2 regions of the Lysobacter terrae genome follow, and region 1 is predicted to be linked to the other one. Evidence: predicted binding sites of a transcription regulator. Region 1 holds the regulator's gene; the other holds the start of a gene.

The links. Region 1 encodes HrcA, which represses chaperone genes, less so after heat shock. Its sites were predicted from a motif close to TTNGCACTCNNNNNNNNNGAGTGCNAA; they were not measured.
Region 2: groES (co-chaperone GroES) is a predicted target of HrcA. The motif match lies at 9,105-9,131, and genes of this name have one in related genera.

Annotation. Positions count from the first base shown of each region.
Region 1 covers NZ_BAAGSX010000001.1:940,787-956,016, reverse strand. Annotated here, with positions in the region: gene carA (glutamine-hydrolyzing carbamoyl-phosphate synthase small subunit) at 1-427, opposite strand, end outside; gene ACYVJ8_RS04660 (DUF1631 family protein) at 1,079-3,304, opposite strand; gene dapB (4-hydroxy-tetrahydrodipicolinate reductase) at 3,449-4,159, opposite strand; gene ACYVJ8_RS04650 (hypothetical protein) at 4,221-4,343, opposite strand; gene ACYVJ8_RS04645 (tyrosinase family protein) at 4,384-5,886, shown strand; gene ACYVJ8_RS04640 (DUF3857 domain-containing transglutaminase family protein) at 5,939-7,786, opposite strand; gene dnaJ (molecular chaperone DnaJ) at 7,868-8,995, opposite strand; gene dnaK (molecular chaperone DnaK) at 9,088-11,010, opposite strand; gene grpE (nucleotide exchange factor GrpE) at 11,140-11,655, opposite strand; gene hrcA (heat-inducible transcriptional repressor HrcA) at 11,769-12,824, opposite strand; gene recN (DNA repair protein RecN) at 12,975-14,651, shown strand; gene fur (ferric iron uptake transcriptional regulator) at 14,704-15,105, opposite strand.
Region 2 covers NZ_BAAGSX010000002.1:51,152-66,381, reverse strand. Annotated here, with positions in the region: gene ACYVJ8_RS08250 (DUF3426 domain-containing protein) at 1-398, opposite strand, end outside; gene prmA (50S ribosomal protein L11 methyltransferase) at 431-1,354, opposite strand; gene ACYVJ8_RS08240 (hypothetical protein) at 1,723-2,190, opposite strand; gene accC (acetyl-CoA carboxylase biotin carboxylase subunit) at 2,290-3,657, opposite strand; gene accB (acetyl-CoA carboxylase biotin carboxyl carrier protein) at 3,676-4,152, opposite strand; gene aroQ (type II 3-dehydroquinate dehydratase) at 4,205-4,642, opposite strand; gene ACYVJ8_RS08220 (TlpA family protein disulfide reductase) at 4,790-5,392, opposite strand; gene ACYVJ8_RS08215 (protein-disulfide reductase DsbD family protein) at 5,389-7,761, opposite strand; gene cutA (divalent-cation tolerance protein CutA) at 7,781-8,116, opposite strand; gene ACYVJ8_RS08205 (helix-turn-helix domain-containing protein) at 8,233-8,628, opposite strand; gene groES (co-chaperone GroES) at 9,180-9,467, shown strand; gene groL (chaperonin GroEL) at 9,526-11,166, shown strand; gene ACYVJ8_RS08190 (TIGR03118 family protein) at 11,280-12,380, opposite strand; gene ACYVJ8_RS08185 (RNA polymerase sigma factor) at 12,447-13,220, shown strand; gene ACYVJ8_RS08180 (zf-HC2 domain-containing protein) at 13,217-13,873, shown strand; gene ACYVJ8_RS08175 (S8 family peptidase) at 13,870-15,117, shown strand; gene ACYVJ8_RS08170 (TorF family putative porin) at 15,187-15,230, shown strand, end outside.

The sequences.
Region 1 (15,230 bases):
GCGCGGCATCGACGTTGATGTCGCCGGCCATGAGCGCGCCGTTCTGTGCGCCGGTATCGCGCAGCAAGCGGGTCAGCTTGCGCGTATCGATATCGGCGATGGCGACGATGCCGCGCTTGACCAGCCATTCGGGCATCGATATCTGGCTGCGCCAGTTGCTCGGGCGGCGCGGCACGTTGCGCACGATCAGGCCGGAGGCCCAGACCTGGCTGGCTTCGTCGTCCTGGTCGGTCATGCCGGTGTTGCCGACATGGGGATAGGTCAGGGTGACGATCTGGCGGGCGTAGGAGGGATCCGTGAGGATTTCCTGGTAGCCGGTGATGGCGGTGTTGAACACCACTTCGCCGACCGAAAGGCCGGGCGCGCCTGCGGAAATGCCCTCGAAGATCGTTCCGTCTTCGAGTGCAAGGATTGCGGGTTGGGTCACGGGGATCGCCTTGGCAGCTGGGGGGACTGACCCCGCCGTGCCGGCAGCCCTGATTTGGCGGTTTGGCCAAACGCAGGTTGCAGCAAGCCGCGGACTCGGGTCAGTACCGGTCCGACGGGCGGGGTTCAGGCGAGCGGGAATTGTAGCGGCGCGGTCGCCATTACGCCAGCGCAAATGATGTCCGGCGATTTACTGCCTTCACGCGCGACGCAGAGCAAAGGCGTGGGCATCGCGGGCGGGCAGGCGGCGCCGGTGGGGTAGTCGTGACACGCCGTGAATCCGTCCATGGAGGCTTGTCAGCGGCATCCATGCCGCTGACAGTCACGCCTACCCCACCGGCACCGCCTGCCCCTCACACATCTCAGGCGCTTTGGCAAAAAAGCGAAGCAAAGAAGGAAGCGGAAATTGCTGTCTTTCGCCGAAGCGGCGATCTGCACGCTCGCGGTAAGCGCTGCCCGATGGGATGGGGGTGCGGAGAGCGGACCAGGATGGTCCGCGGCCCCGACTAAAGGCAGGGATGCCGTCCGGAGGGGCGGAGCACCCCCGTCCCGTCGGGTAGCGCGTCCTGCCGAAGCCGGCGGCTCTTCAACCAACACAGACAAAAGCCAAAGTCGCTGGATCCCCGCCTACGCGGGGATGACGTGCAAAAGCCTAGGCCGTCGCGCTCTTGGGCCCGTCGGACTGGACGTCGCTGTCCGCGAGAGGAGCCGTCGCCTTCAGCTTGCCCATCACCTGATGCATGGCGTCGTCGAACGCCGAGCCGGTCTCGCGCAACTGCACGCGGCCCAGTTTCGCCATCGCCGCCAGTTCTTCGGCGGAGGCCACCAGCACGCGGATGCCGCGCCGGTTCACGAATAGCAGGCGCGAGGAGATCGGACTGACCCACGAGACCTTGGCGGGTTCGACCCGGCCGCTCTCGCTGGTGAGCTGAATCCAGGTGCCGACTTCGAGCGCGCGCATGCGCTCGGCCATGGCCGGTTCGAAATCGAAACCTTCGCTACCCGGGACCAACTGGACTTCGGCAGGATCCGGCGCCGCCGGCTGGCTCGCGGTCGGCAACGGAGAGACCGGCAACTGCTCGGCGATCGCCGTGACGTTCTCGCCTGCCGATACGCGCTGCAGCGTCCGCTGCAAGGCCGTGACCATCTCGTCCGCGGCCTGCCCCAGCACGCCGGAACTCTGCAGGATCGAAAGCAGCACATCGCGCGGCAGTTCGGGCAGGCGATCGTAAGGGACGCCCAGCTCGGCATGGTCGAAGCTGACCATCAGCGCGGTGACCGCATTGATCGCCTCGCCGTAACGCGGCGAGTCCTTGCCCTCGCGCAGCACGACCTGGGCCAGGTGGTGCGCGGTGAACTGGTTGATGAAGGTATCGAACGCCGGCGGCAGTTCGCGCGTATCGCGGCTTACCGCCAGATCTACGGATACGCCCTCGCGCGCCTGCTCCAGGCGCTCCTTGCCGCGCTGCGTTTCGGCGGCGCGGCGTTCGGTGACTTCGATGCGCTTGCGGTGCTGCTCCATGAAGGAGCGCAGTTCCTGCTCCAGCGTCTCGAAGATGGCGATGTCTTCGTTGAACTCGGCCACCAGACGATCGATGGTCGAGTCCACGCGCGCCATCAGCTCGCGTTCCTGCGGGCTCTCGCCGCGGTTGCCTTCGCTGGCCTCGGCGACGACATTGAGCAGGCGGCGCGCCGGATGCGCCTTGTACAGGAACAGGCGGCGGTCCTTGACCGCGACTTTGATGTAGGGAACCAGCAGCCGGTTGATCTTGCCGCGCACGTCGGCTTCGAAATGGCGCTCGTCCAGCAATACGTCGAACAGCATGCCGACCAGATCGACGGCGTCCTCGTCCACGTTCGAAAGCGTGAGGTTCTCGCCGCCCATGCCCATGCGGCGGGCGCTGGACAGCAGGTCGCGGCGCAGTTGTTCGGCCGTCGGCACGCGCGAATCGGACGCACCGAATTCGCTGGCCCGCGGCGGCTCGTGCTGCAGCAGCGACAGCACCTGCATCACGTCCGCGGTGCTCATGCTGGGCGCCGTGCCGGCCTCGGCCACGCGCCCCGGATGCATCGCCTGACGCCAGGACTGCAACAGGCCGAGCAGACTCGAGAACATCGCCTGGTCGCCGGGGCCGGTCATGCCGAATTGCGTCGCCACGGCATTGGCGACGGCGACCGTTTGCGCATCGGCGGACTGCACCGCCTCGGCGGGCTGGGCCGGATGCGGCAGCGGTTCGGCGCGCTTGGTCGGCTTGATGTGCGGCAGGATGCCGGCCGCTACCAGGCCGGCGTTCAAGCGGTCATAGAGCGGCGCCAGCGCCGTCGACAGTTCGCGCTCGAAGAACTTGTACACGACGATGCGGACGCCGGTGCTGACGTCCAGCGCCTTCAAGGAATTCCCCATCGCTTCGGCGAGGAACTTGGGGCCGACCGGATTGTCGCCGGCGGCCAGCATCGGCCGTTCGGTCAGCGCGGCCAGGCGCTTGTCGAGCAATTCGAGCGCTGGTGCGTGATAGCGCCCCAGGCCATCGATGACCTGCTCGGTGGCGAGCTGCTCTTCCAGCAACTCGTCGGTCACCAGGCTCAGCGAAGAGACATCGACCCCGCGCACCGCCATGGGCGCGTCCTGCAGCTTGCGGAAGCCGCCGGCGATGGATTGATCGAATCGTTGCGCGATCTGGGTGCGCGCACGGCGCAGATCGCGCAGCGCGGTGAGTTCGGCGCCCGCGCCGTTGCTGCTGCTGTCGAACAGATAATCGTCCGCGCGGCGCAGGATGCGCTCGAGCGCGAGGCCCAGTTGCTCCTGGCCGATCCGCTGCATGGCAGCCAAAAGCAGTTGCGGATCTCGGCTTCCTGCCGGGAATGAATCTCCCTGCATTGTCATGCATTGTCCCCCGGTTCAGACGACATCCTATCCGGCCCGTTGGACAGCATGGTGACGTAGTTCATGAAGCTGGCCGGCTCCGCTCGTCGGCCGAGGGGCCCGACTGCCGGAACGTGCGCTCGGTCACATTCCATCGGCTCAGTCGAGCAGGTCGCGGAGGCGATATTCGCCGGCAGGCCGCCCCGCCAGTCGCGCCGCTGCATGCAGGGCGCCACGGGCGAAGATGTCGCGGTTCGTCGCCCGGTGGACCAGCTCGATGCGCTCCCCCAACGTGGTGAACTGGACCAGGTGCTCGCCGACGATGTCCCCCGCGCGCAGCGAGGCATACCGCGGCTGCGCCCCACCCCGCTCCGCCGACGCACCCAGCGCCAGCGCCGTGCCCGAGGGCGCGTCCTTCTTGTGGACGTGGTGCGATTCCACGATGTCGCAATCCCAGCCGGACAAGGCCTTCGCCGCGCGCTCGACCAGTTCGTTGAGTACGGCCACGCCCAGGCTGTAGTTCGCGGACCACAACACCGGTATCGCAGTGGCCGCCCCACGCAGCGCCTCTTGTTGAGCTGCGTCAAGTCCGGTCGTGCCGGACACCAGCGCCGCGCCGCGCGTCCGGCATGCCGCGAGGATGCCGTCGAAACCTTCGGGCAGGCTGAAGTCGATGGCGACATCGAAATCGGGGACGCCGCCCAGCTCACCGGCAGCGAATTGCGCAATCCCATCGATGGCGCGTGATTCGACCTTGCGCGAAACGGCGGCGACGACGCTGAGATCCGGACGTTCGCTCGCCAGTCGCAGCAGGGCCTGGCCCATGCGACCGGAAGCGCCGTGGATGAGGATGCGGACGGTGTCGTTCATACGTGAAGGCTAACGCGTTGCGCGCGAACTGCCCAGTCAGCATCGCCTCGTGATGGCGGGTTCACAACGGTGAAACCTTGATGTACGCGCTGCTGCGCGTTGCCCGGGCAATCACGCTCGGGACGTTGTACTCGGCGGGCGGTTTCGCCGGCTCCATCGTGCCGGCGCTTCCGTTCTTGCTCATCCATTCCCCCGAGTTCATCCGCCCCCTGGAGCAACGCCCCGTGATATCCCTGTCCCGTCGCAAGTTCGTAAGCGGCCTGGCCGTGTCGCCGCTGTTGATGTGGGCGCCGCGCGGCGCCTTTGCCATCGAGCCGCTGGTGCGCTACGACGCCGCCAGTCCGCAGGGAATCGCGATGTTGCAGGTCTTCGCCCAGGCGGTGACGGCCATGAAGGGCATGGCCGAAGACGACACGTCCAGCTGGCTATGGCAGTGGTACACGCACTTCGTCGATGGCGCGACCACCAAAGCGGACGAGATCAGCCGCATCTTCGGCACCGACACCACGACGCGCAGCACCTTGGCCAACGAAGTGTGGAACACCTGCCAGTCGCATGCCGGGCAGAACGCCAACCACTTCCTGCCCTGGCACCGCATGTTCGTCTACTTCTTCGAGCGCATCGTGCGTCAGGTCAGCCAGCGGCCCGACTTCACCCTGCCCTACTGGGACTACACCTCCTACGACGCGAGCAAGCGCGGCATCCTGCCCGCGCAGTTCCGCATGGCAGGCGATGCCGTGTTCGGATCGCTGTATCGCCCCGATCGAACCACGCTCGCCAATACCGGCCAGCCCATCCACAAGAACCAGGCGGGCGACGCGATGGACATCAGCGCGGCGATGGGCAAGCCCAACTACAGCTCGGTCGACGCCGTGCAGGGCTTCTGCCGCGCGATCGACTCGGGCATCCACAGCAAGATCCACGTGCTGGTCGGCAACGCCAAGAACATGGGTGCGGTGCCGTACGCGGGCCGCGATCCGCTGTTCTGGGTGCACCATTCGAGCATCGATCGCATGTGGGCGAGCTGGAACCGCAACGGCGGCGCCAACCCGGACACCGCCTCGTGGGCGTCGAAGGCCTTCGCCTTCGCCGACGAACACGGCGTGCGCACGACCGGCCGATTGAAGGACTACTTCGACACGCTGCCGCTGGGCTACACCTACGACTGCTTCATCGCGCCCGACGGCACGGAACTGACGGCTGCGACTACCTCCGCCAAGACGATGATGTCGCCGGCGTCGATCGGGGCGCATTCCGAACGCATGGCGCTATCGGATCGCGCGGCAGAATTGGGCGATCGCGCCGTCAGCGTGTCGCTGCTGCCCGCGGTCGGCACAGCGGATACGCAAGTGCTCGGCCTCGATCCGGCCGCCAGCGGCAAGCGCCTGTACCTGGTGCTGAAGAACCTGCACGTGTGGAAGCAGCCCGAGGTGCTCTATCACGTCTACCTGCGGCCCGGACGCGGCGCGAGCACGCCGGCGGCGTCGAACTACGTGGGCACGATCAACTTCTTCGACGCCGAATTCCACGACCACGGCAACGGCGCGATGGGCGATGCGCTGGGCGAAAACTTCTACAGCTTCGACGTGACCGACTTGCTGAAGAACCTCGCCCACAGCGGCACGCAGAATGCGCGCAAGTCGCTGCTGGTCACCTTCGTTCCGGGCGGCAAACCCACCGCCGGCGCCGAACCGCTGGTGGCGACGATCGAACTGCGGCGCCAGTAGCGGCGGATCTTCGGCAGGGGAACGGCGTTCACGCCGTGCCCCTGCCCGACGCTCATTGCGCGGCGAACATGACCTGGGCCTTGAGATTGGCCAGGACCTTCTTCATCGCTTCGCTGTATTTGGCGTTGAACGCCGGCGTGCAGATGGGACCGGGCGTGCGGTCGTCCAGTACGCGCCGCACGGTCAGCACGTTGTCTTTGAGCTCGTAGTGGGCGTTGTAGCTCACGGCCTCATCGGAGAAGGACACGTCTGGCGGTACCGCGAGCACCTTCAGCTCCTTGGCGAACTCGTAGCGGTACTCCTCGTCGGTGTAGCCGCTGGTACAGGCCGTGTCGAACTTGTCGTCGATCTCCAAGTTGGCCTGCGATGCAAACCGCTCGACCCCAGCGATGCTGAAGAACGGGGCGCGCACGGAGAAGGCACCCGGCACCGGCAGGACATCCTTGACGTCGAAATGGGCGCGATAGCCATGGCTGGGCAGCAGCGGCTTGGCATCGTCCCACTCGACGCTGCCCGAGGCCTCGCGGCCGAACCCCTGGAAGTAGTTTTTCACCATGTCCTTGCGCTGCTCGTCGGTCACGTCGCGCAGCGCCGCCCGCGACAGCGCGGCATACGTGCCTTCGACCGCCACGTCCATGTCGCCCGAGATCGAGCCGTCGGCATGGACCTTGAGCGTGGCACGCATGCGCTGGCGGTCGCCCCCGACCGGCTTGGACGGCGTGCGCGCGCCCTCGCGTTGCCCACCCACGAGCAGCACCGGCTTGCCTACGTCAACCGGCGGCAACATGCCGAACGGCGTATCGGACGAGGTCGAATCCAGGTACAGGTCCAAGGAAGGAATGTAGGTGATGACGTGATTCACCATGGACACGACGGGAACCTTGGACAGCGAGTACGAATTTCCGGCATTGATCAACGCCTGCTGGCTGGCGATGCCCTTCGCGCTGAGCAGCGCCTGCAGCAGCGTTGCATGGTCCTTGCAGTCGCCCATGCGGTTGTCGAGCACGAAATCCGTGTCGCGTGGAACGACGGCGCCCAGACCGATGCAGTTGCCGCCATAGCTGATGTTGGTGGCGACCCAGTCGTACAGCGCTCGCGCGGTGTCGCGTTCGCCCTTGCGCCCCGCCGCGATCTCGTCCGCCAGCTTGCGGATGCGCGGCGTCACGGCCGCCTTGGGGGTCGCCCGCAGGCCATAGGCTTCGGCGATGCTTCCGTAATCGCGAAAAGTCGAATAGGCGAAGCCCGGCATCTGCTCTGCCTCGAATACCGACCAGTTCTTGCGCTCGCTCTTGGTCGGGTTGCGGTTCTGCCAGGTCCACTCGACGATGCGGCGGTCGCCCTTCTGCTCGTTGCGAACCTCCTTGAGCCCCCAGGAGCGCTGCTGCGTCCACAACGACACCGGCGCGTCGATGCGGACGCGGGCATTCTCGTAGTACGCCGTGGGATCGAAGTAGTCGATGACCGAGAAATGCCCGTCGAACATCGGCTCGCCACCAGTTAGACGGTACTGGAAGACCACCGTGTCGCCGACAGCGAGCTCCGGAAACAACACGGTCATCGAAGTAATATCGGAGAACGCCGGGGCATCATCGCCCTTGCCGCCGTTGGTCTGCACCTGGAATCCCGACTTGGGGACGTCGATGCGTCGGCCGTCCGCCTTCAGGGTATAGGCGGCAAGCACATCCGCCTTCTGGATGCTGGTGCTGTAGCTGATCGACGTCGACTTCAGATAGTCGACCGCCTGTTCTTTCAGAACTTTTATCGCCCATTCGCGGGTTTCGACGTACGAACCATCGGCGTTGACGGTGTAGTCGATGTTGTAGCGCTCTGTCTTGAGAAACAGCTCAGGCGCTTCGGCCTTATCTGCCGCCACCGCGACACCGACAGCTAGCCACAGCATGGCCGCTAGCCATCGAAACGATCCTCCGCTTCATGCATCTATCCCCGAGTGAGTTGGAACCCGGGGGATGCTAGCAGGCCGTCAGGAAGTGACGCGATCCCAGAAGCCCTTCAACCCGTCAATGAAAGTGGACGTGCGCGGCGAATGCTTGCGCGCTCCGTCGCCGACGAAGGTGCCTTCGAACTTCTCCAACAGCTCGCGCTGCTCGGGGGTCAGGTTCACCGGCGTCTCGACTACCACGCGGCAATACAGATCGCCCGGCGCGCGGCTGCGCACCGACTTCACGCCACGGTCGCGCAGGCGGAACTGCCGGCCGGTCTGGGTTTCGGCGGGAATGCGCAGTTCGACCTCGCCATCGAGGGTCGGCACGCGAACGACGTCGCCGAGCGCTGCCTGGGAAATACGGATCGGTACTTCGCAATGCAGGTCGTCGCCATCGCGCTCGAAGATCTCATGCGGACGTACGCGCACTTCGACGTAGAGATCGCCGGGCGGCGCGCCGGCCGGTCCGGCTTCGCCTTCGCCCGCCAGGCGGATGCGGTCGCCGTTGTCGACGCCCGCGGGGATCTTCACCTGCAGGTGCTTGGTGCGCTCCACGCGGCCCTGGCCATGGCAGTCGCCGCAGGGGCTGCTGATGATCTTGCCGCGCCCGCCGCAGTGCGGGCAGGTCTGCTGCATCGAGAAGATGCCGCGCTGGAAGCGCACCTGACCGCGTCCGTGGCAGGTGCCGCAGTTCTCCAGCTTGCCGTCGGAGGAACCGGTGCCCTTGCAGGTCTCGCATTCGTCGAGGGTGGGAATCTCGATCGGCTTGTCGACGCCGCCGACCGCCTCTTCCAGGGTCAGCTCCATCACGTAGCCGATGTCGGCGCCGCGTCGCGGTCCGCGCGCACCGGCGCCGCCGCCGAAGATGTTGCCGAAGATGTCGCCGAAGATATCGCCCATGTCGGCGTAGGCGCCGGCACCCGCGCCGCCGCCCATGCCGTGTTCGAACGCGGCATGGCCATGCTGGTCGTACATGCGGCGCTTGGCCGTATCCGACAGCATTTCGTAAGCCTCTTTGCACTCCTTGAACGAAGCCTCGGCGGCGTGATCGCCGGGATTGCGGTCCGGGTGGTACTTCATCGCGCAGCGGCGGTAGGCCTTCTTCAGGTCTTCCTCGCTGGCGTCGCGGGCCACGCCCAGGACTTCGTAGTAGTCGCGCTTGCTCATCGCCCTTGCCGTAATTCCTCAGTGCTTCCAAATACCGACGGGCAGACCTTGGCCTGCCCGTCGTCTTTTCTATCGCCTAGTCGCGCAGGGCCTCAGGACTTCTTGTCGTCCTTGACTTCGGTGAACTCGGCGTCGACCACGTCGTCCTGCGACGTACCGCCCGCGGCACCGGCGGCGCCCATGTCGGGGCCCGGCTGACCGGCGGACGCCGCGGCGAACAGCGACTGCGCGGCTTCCTCCAGCGCCTTCGACTTGGCTTCGATCTGCGCCTTGTCGTCGCCGCGCATGGCGGTTTCCAGTTCGGCGATCGCGCCTTCGGCACGGCCGATCACGTCGCCCGGCACCTTCTCGCCGTGCTCCTTGATCGCGCTGCGCGCGGCGTGGATCAGGCCGTCGGCGTGGTTGCGCGCCTGCACCAGCTCGTGGAACTTCTTGTCCTCTTCGCGGTGCGCTTCGGCGTCCTGCACCATCTTCGCGATCTCGTCCTCGGACAGGCCCGAACCGGCCTTGATCTCGACCTTCTGTTCCTTGCCGGTCTTCTTGTCCTTGGCGGTGACGTGGACGATGCCGTTGGCGTCGATGTCGAACGACACTTCGATCTGCGGCATGCCGCGCGGCGACGCCTCGATGCCGGCCAGGTCGAAGCGGGCCAGCGACTTGTTGTAGCGGGCCTGCTCGCGCTCGCCCTGCAGCACGTGCACGGTCACGGCGGACTGGTTGTCCTCCGCGGTCGAGAAGACCTGCGAGGCCTTGGTCGGCACCGTGGTGTTCTTCTCGATGATCTTGGTGAAGACGCCGCCCAGGGTTTCGATGCCCAGCGACAGCGGGGTCACGTCGAGCAGCAGCACGTCCTTGACGTCGCCGGCGAGCACGCCGCCCTGGATAGCGGCGCCAACGGCCACGGCTTCGTCCGGATTGACGTCCTTGCGCGGCTCCTTGCCGAAGAAGTCGGTCACCGCCTGCTGCACCTTCGGCATGCGGGTCTGGCCGCCGACGAGGATCACTTCGGAGACGTCCGAAGCGCGCAGGCCGGCGTCGTTCAACGCGACGCGGCACGGTTCGATGGTCTTCTTGACCAGGTCGTCGACCAGCGCTTCGAGCTTGGCGCGGGTCAGCTTGATGTTGAGGTGCTTCGGACCGGAAGCGTCGGCCGTCACGTACGGCAGGTTCACTTCGGTCTGCTGCGAGGACGACAGCTCGATCTTGGCGCGCTCCGCGGCGTCCTTCAGGCGCTGCAGGGCGAGCGGATCCTTGCGCAGGTCGATGCCCTGGTCCTTGTTGAACTCGTCGACGAGGTAATCAATGACGCGCTTGTCGAAGTCTTCGCCGCCGAGGAAGGTATCGCCATTCGTCGACAGCACTTCGACCTGCATCTCGCCGTCCACCGACGCGATCTCGATGATCGAGATGTCGAAGGTGCCGCCGCCCAGGTCGTACACGGCCACCTTGCGGTCGCCGCCCTTCTTGTCCATGCCGTAGGCCAGCGCGGCCGCGGTCGGCTCGTTGATGATGCGCTTGACGTCGAGGCCGGCGATCTTGCCGGCGTCCTTGGTCGCCTGGCGCTGGCTGTCGTTGAAGTAGGCCGGGACGGTGATGACCGCTTCGGTGACGGTCTCGCCCAGGTAGGCCTCGGCGGTCTTCTTCATCTTGGCCAGCACTTCGGCCGAGATCTGCTGCGGCGCCATCTTCTTGCCGTCGGCGGTCGCCACCCAGGCGTCGCCGTTTTCATGCTGGGTGATGGTGTACGGGACCAGGCCGATGTCCTTCTGCACTTCCGCGTCGGTGAACTTGCGGCCGATCAGGCGCTTCACCGCGTAGAAGGTGTTCTTCGGGTTGGTCACCGCCTGGCGCTTGGCCGAGGCACCGACCAGCACTTCGGCGTCCTTGGTGAACGCCACGATCGACGGCGTGGTGCGATCGCCTTCGGCGTTTTCGATGACGCGGGCCTTGCCGCCTTCCATGATCGCCACGCACGAGTTGGTCGTGCCCAGGTCGATGCCGATGATCTTTGCCATTGGTGTTTCCTCGCGAATCTAAGCTTGTGTTCGGTGGCGGTGCGTACCGCCGATGTGCGCTATCTGGGGGATCGCTTTGCGCCGTTCAAGGGTTTGGCGCGGATCGATATCGCAAATCGGCCTCTCGAATCAGTCGTGCTTGCTGACGGTCACCAGGGCCGGGCGCAGCAACCGCTCGTTCAGCAGCCACCCCTTCTGGTAGACCTGCACCACGTGGCCGGGCGCGTGGCCCGCGCCGTCGACCATGCTCATGGCCTGATGGTGTTCGGGGTTGAAGGGCTGACCCGTGGGGTCCACGGCGACCAGGCCGTTGTCCGTCGCCACTTTCAGCAGCTGCCGCAGCGTCAGCTCCATGCCTTCGCGCAGGTGCTGAGCGGTATCGGCCTTCACCGCCAGTCCGGCCTCGAGGCTGTCGATCACCGGCAGCAGATCGCCCAGCAAGCGCTCGTTGGCGAACTTGCGCGCCATCTCGATGTCGCGGGCCAGGCGCCTGCGCTGGTTCTCCAGTTCGGCGCGCTCGCGGAGGGATTCCTCGCGCAGCCGGGTCACTTCGGCCTTCAGCGCCTCCAGCTCCGCGGGCTGGGGATTGGGATCGTTGATGGCGGCATTCTCGCCTGTCGCTTCTTGCATCGGTTCGGTCGTCATCGTGCGTGGGTCTGCATTGCGCCAAGTGCGCTCTGGGCAGCAATGGGGCCGGCGCGCTGGCGATTCAAGCGCCTGGGTTCAGGCGCTCGACTTCACGCCCGCATGACGCCGCGTCAAGGCGAGCTGTCGGACTGGATCGCCGCGCCCAGGGCTTCGGCCGCCGCCTGGACCACGGGAATCACGCGGTCATAGGCCATGCGGCTGGGCCCGATCACGCCCAGCACGCCCAGCACCTTGCCGCCGGCAGCATAGGGCGCGGTCACCAGGGACATGCCTTCCAGCGGGGCCAGGCCGGTTTCCTCGCCGATGAAGATGCGCACGCCCGGCGCGCGGACAGTGCGTTCGAGCAGTTGCAGGATCTCGCGCTTGCGGGCGAAGGCTTCGAACAGCTCGCGCAGGCGGTCCAGGTCGGACAGCTCCTGCACCCCCATCAGCCGGGTCTGCCCGGCCAGCACCATGTCGTCGTGGCCGGGGGTCAGCACCTGCTCGGCGAGTTCGACCGATTGCGCCAGCAGCAGCTCCATCTCGTCGCGGGCATTGCGCAGCTCGTGCAGCAGGTGGGCGCGGATGTCCGGCAGGGTGCGCCCGGCGAAATGGGTGTTGAGGTAGTTGGTGACGCGCTCGAGTTCGCCGGTGTCGTAGGGACGGCGCGTCTGGATGATCCGGTTCTGCACCTCGTTGTCGGCGAACACGAGGATGGCGAGCACGCGCTGCGCGTCCAGCGGTACGAATTCGATGCGGCGGAACGCGAACTGCTCGCGCCGCGGCACGCTGACCACGCCGACGAAGTGGGTCATCGCCGACAGCAGCTCGGAGGCGCTGCCCAGCAAGGCCTGCGTGCCCGACCCCAAAGGCAGTTCGCTGCGCAGCCGCGCCACTTCGCCCTCCGGCAGCGGCCGGACCTGCAGCAGCGAGTCGACGAATAGGCGATAGCCCTGCGCGGTGGGAATCCGCCCGGCCGACGCATGCGCCGCGCTCAGCAGGCCGACTTCCTCGAGGTCGGCGAGGATGTTGCGGATGGTCGCCGCGCTCACGTCCAGGCCGGCATGCCGGGCCAGGGTCTGCGAACCGATCGGCTCCCCGCTCTGGATGTACCGGCCGATCAGCGTGCGCAGCAATTGCCGCGCGCGCGGATCGAGGCTGGCGAGGTCGGCGGGTGAGCGGCTCATGCGGGCGATATAAAGCCGGCCGGGGGCCGGCGCAAGGCGGGAGGTGCACGCCAAGCCAACTCCGTTTCGGTTTGTGAGACGCGCCACGGTTACAGGTGGCGGCCCTCCCCGCCCTCCATCCCGGCAATGCGCCCCGCTTACAATCGATCCATGCTGTCGCATCTAGCCATCAAGGATTTCGCCGTCGTCCGCAGCGCCGAACTGGATTTCGGCCCGGGCCTTACCGTCATTTCCGGCGAAACCGGCGCCGGCAAGTCGCTGCTCGTCGATGCCCTGGGCCTGCTCTCCGGCCTGCGCGCCGACAGCGGCGTGGTCCGGCACGGCGCCGAACGGGCCGAACTGACCGCCGAATTCAGCCTGGACGACGCCTCCCCCGCCCTCGCCTGGCTGCGCGAGGCCGAACTGGACGAGGGCGACGGCCAGACCAGCTGCCAGATCCGGCGCGTGATCCGCGCCGACGGCGGCTCGCGCGCCTGGATCAACGGGCGCCCGGCGACGGTCACGCAGCTGACGGAACTGGCCGGCCTGCTCGTGGAGATCCACGGCCAGCACGAACACCAGGCCCTGCTGGCGCGTTCGAGCCAACTGGCCCTGTTGGATGCTTACGGGCGCACCGACGGCGAACTGGCCGCGGTCGCCGCCGCCGCCAAGGCATGGAGCGAATTGCTGCGCGAGCGCGACGCCTTGTTGGCGCAGGGCGATGTTTCCGATCGCATCGGTTGGCTTGAGCATCAGTTCGCCGAGCTCGATCGCGAGACCCTGGACGCGGATTCACTGGCGAAGCTGCAAACCGATCATCGCCGTCACGCGCACGCCGCGGGCCTGATCGCGGCCTGCGACAACGCCGTGTCGGAATTGGGCGGCGAGGAAAGCCCTTCCCTGTCGCGCACGCTGCACCACGTCCGCGGCGAACTGCAGCGCGTGGCCGAGCACGAACCGCGGCTCAACGAAGTCGACGCGATGCTGGACAACGCCGCGATCCAGATCGACGAGGCGCTCGCGCTGCTGGACCGCGTGCGCAGCGATCTGGACGTGGACCCGGACGCGTTCGCCCAGCTCGAACGCCGGCTCGGCCGCCTCCACGAACTCTCGCGCAAGCACCGCGTCCCGGCGGAGCAACTGGCCGCCCAGCGCGACGCGATCGCCGACGAACTGGCCCGGCTGCGCGGCGCCGACGAGCGCCTGCAGCAACTCGATGAGGTCATCGCCCAGGCCCGTACGCGCTGGCGTACCGCGGCGGAGACGCTCGGCAGCAAGCGTCGCCAGGCGGCGACCCGACTGTCGAAGGACACCACCGCCTTGATCGCCGAACTGGGCATGGGCGGCGGACGTTTCGAGGTTCAACTCGAGCCGAGCGAAAGCGAACGTCCGGATCCGCTCGGCGGCGAACGCGTGGAATTCCTGGTCGCCGCCAACCTCGGTCAGCCGGCCCGTCCGCTGCGCAAGGTGGCGTCCGGCGGCGAACTGTCGCGCGTTTCGCTGGCGATCGAAGTCGCCGCGCTGGGCATGGATGCGGTGCCGACGATGGTGTTCGACGAAGTGGATTCCGGCATCGGCGGCGGCGTGGCCGAGATCGTCGGCCAGAAGCTGCGCGCGCTGGGCGCCAGCCGGCAGGTGCTGTGCGTCACCCATCTGCCCCAGGTCGCCGCCCAAGGCCATGCGCATTATCGGGTCAGCAAGGCGGCGAGCGAAGGCGTGACGCAGAGCGCGGTGCAATCGCTCGACGCGAAACAGCGCGAGGAAGAGCTGGCGCGGATGTTGGGCGGCGTAGAGATGACGCGGGAAGCGAGAGCGGCGGCGAAACGGTTGCTGGCGGACGTCGAGTGACTCCGAAAGAGAAAAAAGCCCGCCAGATGGCGGGCTTTTTCGATGTAGCTCATCAGCGCTTTTTTCGCACGTACAGCACCAGCGAGTGCTCCTCGATCTCGTAGCCGTGCTGCGCGGCGATCTTGCGCTGCAGTTCTTCGATCTCGGGGCTTTCGAACTCGGTGATCCTGCCGGTGTCCACGTCGACCATGTGGTCGTGGTGGTGGCCGCGGTCCAGCTCGTAGACCGACTGCCCGGCTTCGAAATTGTGCTTGAGCACCAGGCCCGCCGCTTCGAACTGGGTCAGCACCCGATACACCGTCGCCAGGCCGATGTCCTCGCCGTGCTCGAGCAGGTGGCGATAAATATCCTCGGCGGTCATGTGCCGCGGCTTGGCCTGTTCCAGCAGACCCAGGATCCGCAGACGCGGATGGGTGACCTTAAGGCCTGCATTGCGGAGGTCATCGGATTCCATCGTAGTCCTTGAGCTGTCCAACCATCCCGAGCGCCGGCGCTTCAGTCCGCAGCAGCGAGGCCGCAACGGCGGATGAACGCGTCCGTGACTCGGCCGCGTGACGAGGGCTTCAGTGTATCATCGGC
Region 2 (15,230 bases), on a different contig from region 1:
GCGAGCACGACCTGCACGCACAGCAGCAATGCCAGCACGCCGGCGACGACCCAGCTGCGCCAGTCGGTCACGCGCAGGGGTGCGGGTGCATGGCGGCGGACGAAGCTCGGCGGCTGTGCGCCGCGACGGCGGCGCGGCTTGGCGGTTTCAGGTGCAGCGGTCTCAGGCGTGGCGACCTGCTCTTCCGGTTCGCGCGCATCGATCGATGCCGCGGGCTGCGTCGCGGGTGCCGACTCCGCTGCGGCATCGCCGGATGCTGCAGTTGGAGCGGCGGCTTCCGGTTCCGGCAGAGGCTTTGCCTGCTTCGGATCGATCGGACTGCCGCAGCGCGGGCAGCGCTGTGTCTTGCCGCTCTGCGCGGCGACCAGGAATCCACAATGCGGGCAGGCAACGAACATGGCCCTATTCAAGCATGCCGCGATGCATGTGGTCAGCCGTGCCGACGCTTCCCCGTGACGCGCATCCAGTCCTCGAGGCGTTCGGCGCGCAGATCGTCGAATTCGGCCGCATAGCGCGCAATCACCTCGTCTTCCTGGCCGGCGAGGATGCCAGACATGGCGAGCACGCCGCCGGGAGCGACGCGCGCGGTCAGCGTGTCGGCCAGCGCGACCAGGGCCGAGGCGAGGATATTCGCCACCACGATCGGGTAAGTCGCGACGGGTTCGTCGTCGGGCAGATGCACTTCGAGCCGATCGGCGACCTCGTTGCGCTCGGCATTGTCGTGCGTGGCGATCAGCGCCTGTGGATCGTTGTCGACGCCGACTGTGCGCGCTGCGCCCAGCTTCAGCGCCGCCAGCGCGAGAATGCCGCTGCCGCAGCCGAAATCGAGCACGCGCTGTCCCTGCAAGGCATGCTTCGAAGCGAGCTCGTCGAGCCACTGCAGGCACAGTGCGGTGGTCGGATGCGTGCCCGAGCCGAAGGCGAGGCCGGGGTCGAGGCGAACGATCGCGGCGTCTTCCGCCTGTGCGTCTTCGGGCAGCTCGCTGTTCCAGGGCACGATCCAGGTGCGCGCGCCGAAGCGCAGCGGCACGTACTGGTCCATCCACGCGCGTTCCCAGTCCTGGTCTTCGACCTTTCGGAACCGCGCCTGGGTCCAGTCGAGGTCGTCGTCGAACGCGTCCAGTGCCGCGAGCAGCACCAGGCCGTCGGTGTCTTCGGGAAACAGCGCGGTGAGGACCAGTTCGCCCCACAGCGGCTGCTCGCCGACGCCCGGCTCGAAGATCGCCTGCTCATCCGGCGCATCGGCATGCGCATCGGCCAGGGTGACCGCGAGCGCGCCGACGTCTTCCAGCGCGCGCTCGTAGCGCGGTTGCTGGGCTTCGGTGCAGGGGAGGGAGAGTTCGAGGAAGGGCATGGAGGTGCGTCGCGTAAACCGGGGCGCATTATCCCATCAGAGGAAGCCCGATCTGTCGGAACAATCGAGGCGGTATCCAACCCATCGCCCCGCTTGCGGGGAGAGGGACAGCTTCGCGCAGCGAAGCAGGGTGAGGGGGCGTGCCGTCGGCGGCGTAGCGATCCCAGCACGGGCAGGCGGCACCGGCGGGCAGTCGCGACACGCCGTGAATCCGTCCATGGAGGCTTGATCGGCGGCATCCATGCCGCCGACAGTCGCGCCTGCCCACCGGCACCGCCTGCCCTTCCACACATCTCGGGTGCGTCGGCAAAAAGCAAGTCAACTCGCTGCGCTCGCATCTTCTCCCGTACGCGGGGAGAAGAGAGACGTCACAGTGGCGTATCTCCGCCCTCGAGCCATGCGCGTCGCTTCGCCATGGCCGCATCGAGATCGAAAGCCGGTCGAAACGCGCGGCAGGCGTCGGCCAGGGTGCGCTGCTGTTTGTTTTCCAGTGCCGTGGCCATGGCCTCGCCGGCATGCTCGACGACGCAGGTGGCCTGCGCCGGTGCAGGCTGCTCCAACCACGGACGCCAATCGACGGCGCATTCCACTTCCAGCTGTTCGCCCTGACGACGAAAGCGGGCGCGCGAGGCGCTGGTGTCGGTCGCATCGAACAGGCCGCAGGTCGCGTGGACTTGGCGCAGAGGCGATCCCTGTTCGGCGACGGTGACGGCGAGATGTTCGGCGAATTGTTCGGAGGCCTGCTCCAGCAGCGCTTCCAACTCTTCGGAGGCGGGATCGCGGCCGCCGAACAGCCTCTTGTCGATGCTCAATCCGATGAAGACTTGCAGCTCCATGCGTGATCGCCTCCGTTTTGCGGGGACTCACGTCCCCTCACCCTGCGTCGCAGGCGACGCGGTCCCTCTCCCCGCAAGCGGGGCGAGGGAAGCGCCGTATCACGCCATCGAGATCGACTTTTCCTTCTGTTCCTTCAGCCGCTTCTCGAGGTAGTGGATGTTCTGTCCGCCCTGCTGGAAGCCGGCGTCGGACAGGATGCGTTGCTGCAGCGGGATGTTGGTCTTGATGCCGTCCACGACCATTTCGCTCAGCGCCACGCGCATGCGCGCGATTGCGGTTTCGCGGTCGGGGCCGTGCACGATCAGCTTGCCGATCATCGAGTCGTAGTTCGGCGGCACGCGATAGCCTTCGTAGATGTGGCTGTCGACGCGCACGCCGGGGCCACCCGGTGCGTGGAAGTGCTGGATCAGGCCCGGGCAGGGCATGAAGGTCTCGGGATCTTCCGCATTGATGCGGCATTCGATCGCGTGGCCTTCGAGGACGATGTCTTCCTGCTTCAGGGTCAGCTTGTGGCCGGCCGCGATGTTGAGCTGTTCGCGCACCAGGTCGATGCCGGTGACCATTTCGGTGACCGGATGTTCCACCTGGATGCGGGTGTTCATTTCGATGAAGTAGAAGCGGCCGTTCTCATACAGGAATTCGAACGTGCCCGCGCCGCGATAGCCGATGCGCTTGCACGCCTCGACGCAGACCTTGCCGATCTCGGCGCGCTGTTCCGGGGTGATGCCCGGTGCCGGCGCCTCTTCCACCACCTTCTGGTGGCGGCGCTGCATCGAGCAGTCGCGTTCGCCCAGGTGGATGGCGTTGCCCTGGCCGTCGGCGAGCACCTGGATCTCCACGTGGCGCGGGTTTTCCAGGAACTTCTCCATGTAGACCATGTCGTTGCCGAACGCGGCCTTGGCTTCGGTCTTGGTGGTCTGGATCGCCGAGCTTAGGTGCGCTTCGGTGTGCACCACGCGCATGCCGCGGCCGCCACCGCCACCGGCTGCCTTCACGATCACCGGGTAGCCGATCTCGCGCGCGATCTTGACGTTGGTCGCCGCGTCGTCGCCGAGCGGGCCGCCGCTGCCGGGCACGCAGGGCACGCCGGCCGACTTCATCGCGCGGATCGCTTCGACCTTGTCGCCCATCAGGCGGATGGTGTCGGCCTTGGGGCCGATGAAGATGAAGCCGCTCTGTTCGACGCGTTCGGCGAAGTCGGCGTTCTCGCTGAGGAAGCCGTAGCCGGGATGGATCGCCTGCGCGTCGGTGACCTCGGCCGCAGCGATGATCTGCGCCATGTTGAGGTAGCTGTCGGTGGACGGCGCGGGACCGATGCACACCGATTCGTCGGCCATGGCGACGTGCTTGAGGTTGCGGTCGACGGTGGAATGCACCGCGACCGTACGGATGCCCAACGCGTGGCACGCGCGCAGGATGCGCAGCGCGATTTCGCCACGGTTGGCGATGACGACTTTATCGAGCATGGATGTTTCTCTTTCCGCTTACCCGATGACGAAGAGCGGCTGATCGAATTCGATCGGCTGGCCGCTCTCGACGAGCACCTTGACGATGGTGCCGGCGACGTCGGCTTCGATCGGGTTGAACATCTTCATCGCCTCGATGATGCCCAGCGTCTCGCCCTGCTTGACCGACTGGCCCTGGGTGACGAACGCCGGCTTGTCCGGGGACGGGGAGGCGTAGAAGGTGCCAACCATCGGCGCGCGCACGACATGGCCCGGCGGCAGGTCAAGGCTCGGCTTGGGCGACCCGCCGCTGGCGGCTTCAGTCGGGCCCTGCATGGGCATCGCCGGCGCAGCAGCGACGGCGGGGGCCGCCTGCATGATGGTCGGCGCGGCCATGGCGATGCCCTTGGGCGTGCGGGCGAGGCGAACCGACTCTTCGCCTTCCTTGATCTCGATTTCGGCGAGGTTCGACTCTTCCAGCAGGTCGATGAGTTTCTTGATCTTGCGCAGGTCCATGGTGGGCCTCTGGGTACTTTGAAAGGAAAAAGGAGAGCGCGGCGGGCGTCGGTCAGCCCAGCCGCGCCAGTGCGGCGTCGAGCGCGTAGCGGTAACTGTCGGGCCCGAAGCCGGCGACGACGCCGACAGCGAGATCGCTGAAGTAGCTGGTGTGGCGGAACGGTTCGCGCGTATGCGGGTTGGACAGGTGCACTTCGATGAAGGGGATGGCGACCGCCGCCAGCGCGTCGCGGACCGCCACGCTGGTATGGGTGAACGCCGCCGGGTTGATTACGATGAAGCGGGTGCCGTCCTCGCGCGCGGCCTGAATGCGGTCGACCAACGCGTGCTCGGCATTGCTCTGGAAACTGGACAGTTCGTGCCCGGCCTTCTGCGCGAGCTCTACCAGATAGTCGTCGATCTGGGCGAGCGTAGTCCGCCCGTAAACCTCGGGCTCACGCGTGCCCAGCAGGTTCAGGTTTGGGCCGTGCAGGACCAGCAACTTGGCCATGGCAGGGAGCGGGTCCGGAGTCGAAGGCCGGGAGTGTGGCCCAAGGCCACGAGCCTGTCCAGACGTTCGCTACCGTATCGGCGAAGTTGTAGGGAGTTAAGCAGTTGTTGGAGCGGTCACTCTAAACCTGCGACCGGGTTGGCGATTTCATCGCGTCCAGGGGTCGATTTCGCCGCTATCGAAGGGGCCGATCTTCTGTTTGAGCACGCGCCCGTGCGCATCCAGCAATACGGAATAGGGCAGCACGCCCTTGGGGTTGCCCAGGCGGACGCCGGCATCGCGCGGCCCCGGCGCATCGACCAGAACCGGATAGTTCACCGGAATTCGCTGCAGAAACATGCGCACGGCCTCGGGGTCGTCCAGCGCGATGCCGACCACTTGCGTGCCGTTCGCGCCCTGGCCGCGGGCGAAGCGATCCAGCTCCGGCATTTCGCGAACGCAGGGGCCGCACCAGCTGGCCCAGATGTTCACCAGCACGGGGCGACCGGCGTAGGCCTGCGGGACGGCGACTGGAGCGCCGTTCAGTGCCGGCACGGCGAAGGTGGGCACGATCTGGCCACGTTCGGCGATTTTCACGTCGGCGGGCGGCTTCGGCGCGGAGGCCGAGAGCGCTTCCTGGAGGGCGCGTTGGCCCACTTCCGTGCGCAGCAGCGGCCCGGGTCCGTTGCGCCAGAGCCCGACCGCCGCGCCCAGTCCGCCGGCGAGCACGGCGACCAGCAGCAGCTTCGCCGTTGCCCCCGGCTTCTTCATCGCGCGGCGTCCTTGAGCGCTTCCTGCACCGAGGCGGTGGTCAGGACGACCGGCAGAACGGTGCCGTCGCCACCATTGCGGGGAAACACGACATACAGCGGCACGCCCACGGCCTTGTAGCGCTGCAGGAAGGCGGTCAATGCCGGATCGACGTCGGTCCAATCGCCGACCATGTAGACGGCATTGGCCTTGGCCATGGCATCACGGAAGCCGTCGCTGCGGAAGACCGCACGCTCATTCACCTTGCAGGTCACGCACCAGTCGGCGGTGACGTTGACGAAGACGATGCGGCCATTGGCGCGCAAGTCGGCCAGACGCTGTTCGGAGTACGCCACGGGCACGATGGACTCGTTGGGCGCGGCGAGTGCGGTCGCGGCGCTGGGTCGTGGCGTCGTATGGATGGCGTGCAGCGGCCAGATCAACGCGAGTGCGGCCAAGGCCGCAGCGACCATCGCCCAGCGATGCCCGGTAGTGCGCGCGCGCGTCCAGGCCCAGGCGGCGAAGGCGAGTAGCACGGCCGCCAGCAACCACCAGCCCATCGCGTCCACGCCGCGCTGACGGGCGAGCACCCAGGCCAGCCACGCCGCGGTCAGATAGAGCGGGAAGGCGAGCGCCTGCTTGAAGGTCTCCATCCACGCGCCGGGCCGTGGCAGGCGGTGCGCCAGCGCCGGGACGAAGCCGATCACCAGGAACGGCAGCGCCAGGCCCAGGCCGAGCACCAGGAAGACCAGCAGCGCGTTCGCGGTAGGTGCGAGGAACGCCCAAGCCAGCGCCGGTCCCATTAGCGGCGCGGTGCAGGGCGTCGCCACCACGACCGCGAGCACGCCGGTAAAGAAGTCGCCCAGCGGTCCGCTCTTCGTGGTCAGGGCGTGGCCCATGCCGGTCCAGCGTCCGCCGACGTGCCACACACCCGACATGCTCAGGCCCAGGCCGAACATCAGCAGCGCCAGCAGTGCGACCACCAGCGGCTGCTGCAGTTGGAAGCCCCAGCCCAGCGCGAGCCCCGCCTGACGCAATCCGAGCGCGAGCCCGCCCAGCAGCAGGAAGCTGAGCAGGACACCCGCCGTGTACCAGAGCGCGTGCTTGCGCGCGCGCGCCGGATCTTCGCCGTTGCCCGCCAGCGACAGCGCCTTGAGCGACAGCACCGGCAACACGCACGGCATCAGGTTGAGCACCAGACCGCCGAGCAGAGCGAACAGCAGTGCCGAGAACAGGCTCAGATCATTGCCGCGCGGGGCAACGGCGGTGTTGCCCGGCGGCGGCGCGGTTTGCCGTGCCACGTTGTCGGTTTGCGGATTGGCCGGCGCAGTCGATGCATTCGGCGCCGACTCGCCTACCGCCGCGGCAGTCGTCGCGGTCGTGGCAGCGTCGATCGGCGTGACCTTGCCGGTCGGAACGTCGAGCGTTACCGCGCGCGTCATCGGCGGATAGCAGATGCCGTTGGTCTGGCAGCCTTGGAAGGTCGTGGTCAGCGTCAGCTTCGCCGCATCCGCGCGCGTGCGCTGCAACGGCAGCGGCACATCGACGGCATCGAAGTACACGATGACGTCGCCGAAGTGCTCATCGTGATGGCGTACGCCCGGTGGCCATTTCGCCCGACCCGGCGCGATGCCGGCTTTCGTCGCGGCCGCGTCCAATTTGAAGGAGGTCTTGTCGCGATACAGGTAATAGCCCTGCGCCGGAGTGAAGCGCAGCAGCAAGGTATTGCCGTCGCCGACGATCGCTTCGAAAGCGAAGGCTTGCTCGGGCGGCAACGGTTCGGCATCGATCGCGGCGCTGCCGGGCTTGCCGAGCAGGCCGCCGGCCAGCGGCACACCGCGCGCGGTGTTGTTGCCGAAGGCGACTACGGGTTCGTCCTGCGTCGCGCTCGGCGCAGTTGCGCTCGCCGCCGCGCCCGGCAGTGCAACCGTGATGATGCGCGTCTGCGGCGGATAGCAGATGCCGGCATCGGCGCAACCCTGGTAGCGCACCTTCAAGGTGGTGCTCGCGGCCTGCGCCTTGCCGGGCAGCACCACGGTCAGCGCATTGCGATAGGTCTCGACGCGGCCGAAGTATTCGTCTTCATGCACCGCGCCCGCGGGGATCTGCGGTGCGCCGGCGGCGAACCCGGCATCGGCCTGGATTCGCAATTGATGGCGGTAGAGGTAGCAGCTCGGCGCGATCTTCCAGTGCAGTTCGATGCGGTCGGCGCTCTTGGCCTCGGCGGAGAAGACGAATGCCTCTTCGACGGGCAGCAGATTGTCGCGGTCGGTGCACGACGGCGCCGCGGCCCAGGCGGGGGCGAGCCCCGAACAGAGCAACAGCAGCACCAGGGCGGGCAGGCGGAGCAGGCGCGCGGTACGCGCAAGGCGCAGAGAGAAAAGACTCATAGGGGCCAAGTGGATGAATTCAGGCGCGCGGGTCGGGCGTCGGTGTCGTTTCGGCCGCCACCCAGTCGAGATAGGCGGGCAGGCCGGAATGGACTTCGACCGCGATCAGTTCCGGCAGTTCGTAGGGATGCAGGGCACGCAGCCGAGCGGTCAGGGCGTCCAGACGATCGGCGGTGGTCTTGATCAGCAGCAGTACTTCGTCGGCCTGCTCGACCTGGCCCTGCCAGCGATACGTCGACTGCACGGCGGGCAGGCGATTGACGCAGGCGGCGAGGCGCTCGGTCACCAACGCCCGCGCGATCACGTCGGCGCTGGCTGCGTCGGGACAGGTGCTGTAGGCGAGCAGGACGGGCATCGGGCGATTGTACCGGCGGCGCCCGGCGCGACCGTTCCACCGGCGCAACGAAAAAGCCCGGCCATTTGCCTGGGCTTTTTCTTCGGTCACCCTGGCGACGGTCCCGCCGCGCCGCTTTAGCGGGCGCTGCCGATCTTGCGCCCGGTGCGCAGCGAGGCCAATTGCTCGATCACTTCCACCAGCGGCGCGCGCGATCGCGTGGGGGCGTCGCGAAAAGCGAGGATCAACCGCAGCTCGATCGGATCCTCGATCAGCAGCGCATCCGCGGCGGCGACCGAATCCAGCGCGGTGTCGCTCGACAGGCTCATCTTGCCGCGCCCAGTGGCGAGCCATTCGAACTGCACGCCGCAGGCAAGCGCGACCTCGCGCATGTGGGTCACGCTCGGGTGTTTGCCGTTGTTGGTTTCCCAATGGCTCACCGCGCTGCGCTGCACGCCGATCGCGCCGGCAAGGGCCGACTGGGAGAGGCCGGCGTGGCGCCGGGCGAGCCGAATCCGCTGCTGAGGGGTCATGGCAAGTCGCTCCGGAGTGAAATCGAGGCCGATTGTTACCGTAAGTCACTATGCCATCAAAAGACACCAAGCGCTGAGCGCCGCTGGTCTCCTAAACAAACGTTAAACCTATGTCTATCAATTGCTTAAGGTCGTGAAAGCCGCCAAAGCGATACCAATAGTAACCAAATGACTACGATTTCATACTGGACAAGGCGTTACCACGAGCACACATTGCCTTCCGTCCGGCACGGATGTCGGCGTCGACAAGAGGTCAGGTAAGGAGACGCGGCGCGGGAATGCGCCAAGCTGAGGACGGCCATCTCCAAACCGGAAAGAGCGCGAACCCCTGTCCGCGCTCTTTCTTTCTTTTTGGCCTCCCAAAGTCCGGACCTCCCCCGTCCGGACTTTTTTCTTTTCCGGCGCTTGAAAGCGCAAACCACGACCCCATCTGCTGGGCTGTCCCGGTTTTTCCGGGTCTTTCTATGTCCAGGTTTCTGGCACTCGCCGCAGGCGACTGCTAATTCCTGGAACTTTTTCCTAAACAATCAACCAGTTACGTGAGGGTTGCCATGAACATCAAGCCGCTGTTCGACCGCGTGGTCATCAAGCGCATGGAAGAAGAAAAGCTGTCCGCGGGCGGCATCGTGATCCCGGACTCCGCCACCGAGAAGCCGATCAAGGGCGAAGTCGTCGCTGTCGGCGACGGCAAGGTCTTCGACAACGGCAATGTCCGCGCCCCGAAGGTCAAGGTCGGCGACAAGGTCCTGTTCGGCAAGTACAGCGGCACCGAAGTGAAGCTCGACGGCACCGAATACCTGGTGGTGAAGGAAGACGACATCTTCGCGGTCATCGTCTGATCGCGCTCGCTTCCGCTTCTTACTTTTTTCGATTGAATTCTTTTTGAGGTAATCCGCAATGGCTGCCAAGGAAATTCGTTTCGGTGAGGACGCGCGCACCAAGATGCTGCGCGGCGTCAACGTGCTCGCCAATGCCGTCAAGGCCACCCTCGGCCCGAAGGGCCGCAACGTCGTGCTCGAGAAGAGCTACGGCGCTCCCACCATCACCAAGGACGGCGTGTCCGTCGCCAAGGAAATCGAACTGGCTGACAAGTTCGAGAACATGGGCGCGCAGATGGTGAAGGAAGTCGCTTCCAAGACCTCCGACAACGCCGGCGACGGCACCACCACCGCCACCGTGCTGGCGCAGGCGCTGATCCGCGAAGGCATGAAGGCCGTTGCGGCCGGCATGAACCCGATGGACCTCAAGCGCGGCATCGACAAGGCCGTGCACAGCGCCGTCGACGAACTGAAGAAGATCTCCAAGCCGTCGTCGACCAGCAAGGAAATCGCCCAGGTCGGCACCATCTCCGCGAACAGCGACGCCAACATCGGCGACCTGATCGCGCAGGCGATGGACAAGGTCGGCAAGGAAGGCGTGATCACCGTCGAAGACGGCTCGGGCCTGGAGAACGAACTCGACGTCGTCGAGGGCATGCAGTTCGACCGCGGCTACCTGTCGCCGTACTTCATCAACAACCAGCAGTCGATGCAGGCCGAACTGGACGATCCGTTCATCCTGCTGCATGACAAGAAGATCTCGAACGTGCGCGAACTGCTGCCGGTGCTCGAAGGCGTCGCCAAGGCCGGCAAGCCGCTGCTGATCGTCGCTGAAGAAGTGGAAGGCGAAGCGCTCGCCACCCTCGTCGTCAACACCATCCGCGGCATCGTCAAGGTCTGCGCCGTCAAGGCGCCGGGCTTCGGCGACCGTCGCAAGGCGATGCTGGAAGACATGGCCGTTCTCACCGGCGGCACCGTGATCTCCGAAGAAGTCGGCCTGCAGCTCGAGAAGGCCACGATCAAGGATCTGGGCCGCGCCAAGAAGATCCAGGTCTCGAAGGAAAACACCACCATCATCGACGGCGCCGGTGAACACACCGGTATCGAAGCCCGCATCAAGCAGATCAAGGCGCAGATCGAAGAGACCTCTTCGGACTACGACCGCGAGAAGCTGCAGGAGCGCGTGGCCAAGCTGGCCGGCGGCGTGGCCGTGATCAAGGTCGGTGCCGCCACCGAAGTCGAGATGAAGGAAAAGAAGGCCCGCGTTGAAGACGCGCTGCACGCCACCCGCGCTGCCGTCGAAGAAGGCATCGTCCCGGGCGGCGGCGTCGCGCTGCTGCGCGCCAAGGCGGCCATCGCCAACCTGAAGGGCATCAACGAAGACCAGAACCACGGCATCGCGATCGCGCTGCGTGCAATGGAAGCCCCGCTGCGCGAAATCGTCACCAACGCCGGCGAAGAGCCGTCGGTCATCCTCAACAAGGTGATCGAAGGCAAGGGCAGCTTCGGCTACAACGCCGCCACCGGCGAATACGTCGACATGATCGAGGCCGGCATCCTGGATCCGACCAAGGTCACCCGCACCGCGCTACAGAACGCCGCGTCGATCGCTGGCCTCATGATCACGACCGAAGCGATGGTCGCCGAGCTGCCGAAGAAGGACGAACCGGCGATGCCGGGCGCCGGTGGCATGGGCGGCATGGGCGGCATGGACTTCTAAGTCGCCTTTCACGATGTACAGGCTGCTCACGCAGCCGCTCCAAATGGAAAGCCCCGCAGCGATGCGGGGCTTTCTTTTTGCGAGATGGACAACGCGCCGTAGCGCCGGCTGGATTAGTTGTTGATCACATCCAGACGCCCATACAGACCGTGTTCCTCATCATCCGGTCCGGCGGCGAAGAACAGCGTGTTCACCGGCTGATTGTTGAGGCCGTTGCCGAACGCCATTCCCCACAGCCCATCGATCTGGATCTTGTGAAGGTTCCGGTCCAGCAGCTGGCCGAGGCTCGCGAAGGTCACCGGGTCGTACGCATTGATGCATCCGTCGCCGAAGTTGCCGACCAGCAGTGCGCCGCCGAAGTGGCCGAAACCGGCCGGCGCCAGGGCCACGCCCCAAGGCGCATTGAGCGCGCCGCGGGTGGCGACGCGCCGGATCAGCCGGCCCTTGGGTGTATAGACGTCGACATAGCCGCGTCCCGGTCCGGTCACTTCGTCGCTCATGCTCGGATCCTGCTTCGCATAGGTCACATAGATGTTGCCGCCGATCGCATGGATGCCGAAGGGCGCGTAACCCGCAGGAATATTGGGATCCTTGAACGCGCCGGTGGCCAACGTGACCGGATTGAAGCTACCGTCGAACACGTCTACCCGCGCATGGAAGAAATCCGCGGCGTAAAGCCGCAGACCGCTGCCATCTGCGCTGAGCGCGAGGCCCTTGTAGTTGGCGTGCGAAGCCGAACGATCGACGACGCGGACGGCATGAGTCAGATCGACGTTCGGTGCCCAGCCGGCGATCACGCCGTTCTCGGTGGCGAACATGAAGCGGCTGGGGCCGGATGCGCCGTTCTTGCTGACGATGAATTCGCTGGAGCCGCTGAAGACGATGCCGGTGGGTTCTCCGGGTTCGCTGCTGCCGGCGGGACCGGGGATCTGCACGATCAACGATTGCGGATTGCCGTTGCCGTCGTACAGGGTCGACACGCCCGCGTCGGCATCGGCGACCCAGACGAAACCGAAGGGGTTGAATGCGACGCCCCACGCGTTGATCAGATTCGGATCGGTGTGCGCGGCGGGGACCGCGCCGTCGGACACCAGATTGCGCTGCTGGAAGCGCACGCTGCCCTGGGCGTCGGCATTGGGCGCGGCGAGTACCAGGGCGGCGGCGAGAGCCAGGGGAGCGCCCAAGCGGGCGCAAAGATGGGCTAGCGACTTCATGGTCAGGCTCCTCATGAGAAATGCCGCGGCCCGGGCAACGCGCCGCAGCACCGGTCTATGCCGCGCATGCGGACTCTGGTTCACCCTCACGAAATCGATACACCCGGTGGCACCGTAGAGGCGCAGAATCCGTATCAACCGGCGGTGGCGCTGCAGGGCCGCCCGGTCGAGTGCGACGACTCGACCATTGAACCGGCCGCTACCGTCGAGGTATGCACGGATATGAATCTGATGGCCGCCACGCGATGGTCCGGGACGCGATCCGAAGCCGGTAAGACGCCGTCGCTGCGTGCCGTGGACGAAGCGGCCTTGCTCGGCCGTGTCGCCGCCGAGGAAATCGACGCCTTCGAAACGCTCTACCGCCTGTATTACCCGCGGCTCGCGCGCTTCCTGCACGGCATGACGCGGCGGCCGGCGCTGGTCGAGGAAGTGCTTGACGACACCATGCTCGTGGTCTGGCGCAAGGCGTACACCTACGATGCGACGTCCAAGGTCTCCACGTGGCTGTTCGCCATCGCCTATCGCCAGGCGCTCAAGGCGCTGCGTCGCGTCGACTGCGTGCTGGCCTTCGACGAAGCCGACATCGCCGAGCCGGCACAGTCCGGACCCGAAGGCGAACTGCAGCGGCGGCAATTGCACGCGCATCTGGACGGCGCCCTGGACGCGTTGCCGCCCATGCATCGCGCCGTTATCGAACTCACCTACTACCACGGCCACAGCTGCCGCGAAATCGCGGAAATCATGGGCTGCCCCGTGGCCACGGTGAAGACGCGCATGTTCCATGCGCGGCACAAGCTGCGGGCATTGCTCGACAGCGACCTCGATCGTGAAGTGCTATGAGCGGCCATGTCTTCCCGTTTTCGGCACAGACCCACGACGAGGCGCAGCGCCTGCTGCCCTGGCTGGCCAACGGCACCCTCGAGGCCGAGGAACGCACCTGGCTCGAACGCCACCTGGAAGCATGCGAAATCTGCCGCGAAGAGTTGCAGGAACTACAAGGACTGCGTTCCAACCGTGCGGCCGCCGCTGCCGAAGATGCGGCAGCGACCGGCAACGCGGACGCCGCCTGGCGCAAGATGCGCCGCAAGCTGACGCACGCGCAGCGCCCGCCTGCATGGGGTGAAGCGGTGCGTATGTACTGGCGTGGCGTGCCCGCCTGGTTCGCGGGTGCCGTGGCCGCGCAGGTGGTGTTGATGCTGGCGCTTGGGGTGCTGCTCTATCGTGCGCCGCCCGCGTACCACACGCTCACCAGTGCGCCATCCGCCGCCCGTGCCTCCGGCAATCTGATTATCGTGTTCGATCCGCAACTCAACGAAGCGCGCATGCGGCGCCTGCTCGCGGCCAGCAGTGCACGCATCGTCGATGGGCCGAACGACGCGGGCGCCTATGTCCTCGCCGTCCCGCCCGCCCGCATTGATAGCGTGCGCGATGCGCTGCGCGCGGCGCCGGGCGTGGTCATGGTCGAAAACCTCAGCACGGCACCGTCGCCATGATCCGCATGCTGCTGATGCTGTTGCTGGCCGTGTGCGGCATGGGCGTGGCGCAAGCCGCCGACGCTGATGAGGACGCACAACAGGGCGTGCAAGTCCTGCTGATGCTGCGCACGCCCACGCCGCATTACCGGCCCGATACCTATGGCGGTGCCTATCAGGCGCCGGGGCGGACCGCGCGACGCGCCCTGGCGCGCCGCCTGGCTCACGCACAGGGGCTGGCATTGCGCGAAGACTGGGCGATGCCGCTGCTGGGCCTGGACTGCTTCGTTCTCGACGCCGCCGATCAGGCCAGCGCCGCACGTGCGATGGTGGCGCTCGCACGCGATCCTCGCGTGGAATCGACGCAACCGTTGCAGCGTTTCCGCACGCTCGCCACGGCCGCGCCGCGTGCGCGAGGCGACCCCTTCTACCGCGCGCAACCGGCCGCGACCCGCTGGCATCTGGCGCAACTGCATCTGCGCACGACCGGCGCGGGCGTGAATGTTGCCGTCGTCGATACCGCCGTCGCCGCCCATCATCCGGACCTGCTCGGGCAGGTCGCGGTGCAGCGCGACTTCGTCGTCGGCGATGGCGTCGTCGCGCGCGAACACAAGACGGCAGAGCGGCACGGCACGGAAGTGGCCGGCGTGATCGCCGCGCGCGCCGACAACGGCCTGGGCATCGTCGGCATTGCCCCGCAGGCGCGCCTGTTGGCCCTGCGCGCCTGCTGGGAGCTCAGTGCGGACTTGTCCGAATGCAACAGTTTCACCCTCGCCAAAGCCTTGCAGTTCGCGATCGAACACCACGCCGACGTCATCAATCTCAGTCTGGCCGGCGCTCCCGATCCGCTGCTCTCGCGCCTGCTCGATGCCGCGCTGCGTCGCGGCATAGTGGTCGTCGCCGCGTTCGATCCGGGATTGCCACGCGGGGGCTTCCCGGCCTCGCATCCGGGCGTGCTGGCGGCGACGGACGTGCGCGGCGCCCATCCGACCGATGCTTACTGGATTCCAGCAGCGGGCACGCCCGCTCCGGTGCCCGACGGCGGATGGGCGCTGGTGGATGGCTCATCCATTGCCGCCGCGCAGTTGAGCGGTCTGGCCGCGCTGGCTCGACAGCGCGCCCCACGGATGAGTGCGGTGCAGCTGCGCGCCTGGATGCCGCAACGCTCGGCGGTCGATGCCTGCCTCGTCATCGGCCAGGCCGAGGATGCCTGCGTTTGCAACTGCACGATCGCCTCGGCGACCATGGTCACACCCCGGCCTTGAGTCGAATGCGTGTTGCGATGGCCGCGTTGCAAATGGGCCCGTTGCAAATGGGCAGTCGTGGCGCTCGCCATGCTCGTGGCTGCGCCCGCCTGCGCGCAGGTATCGGCCAGCGT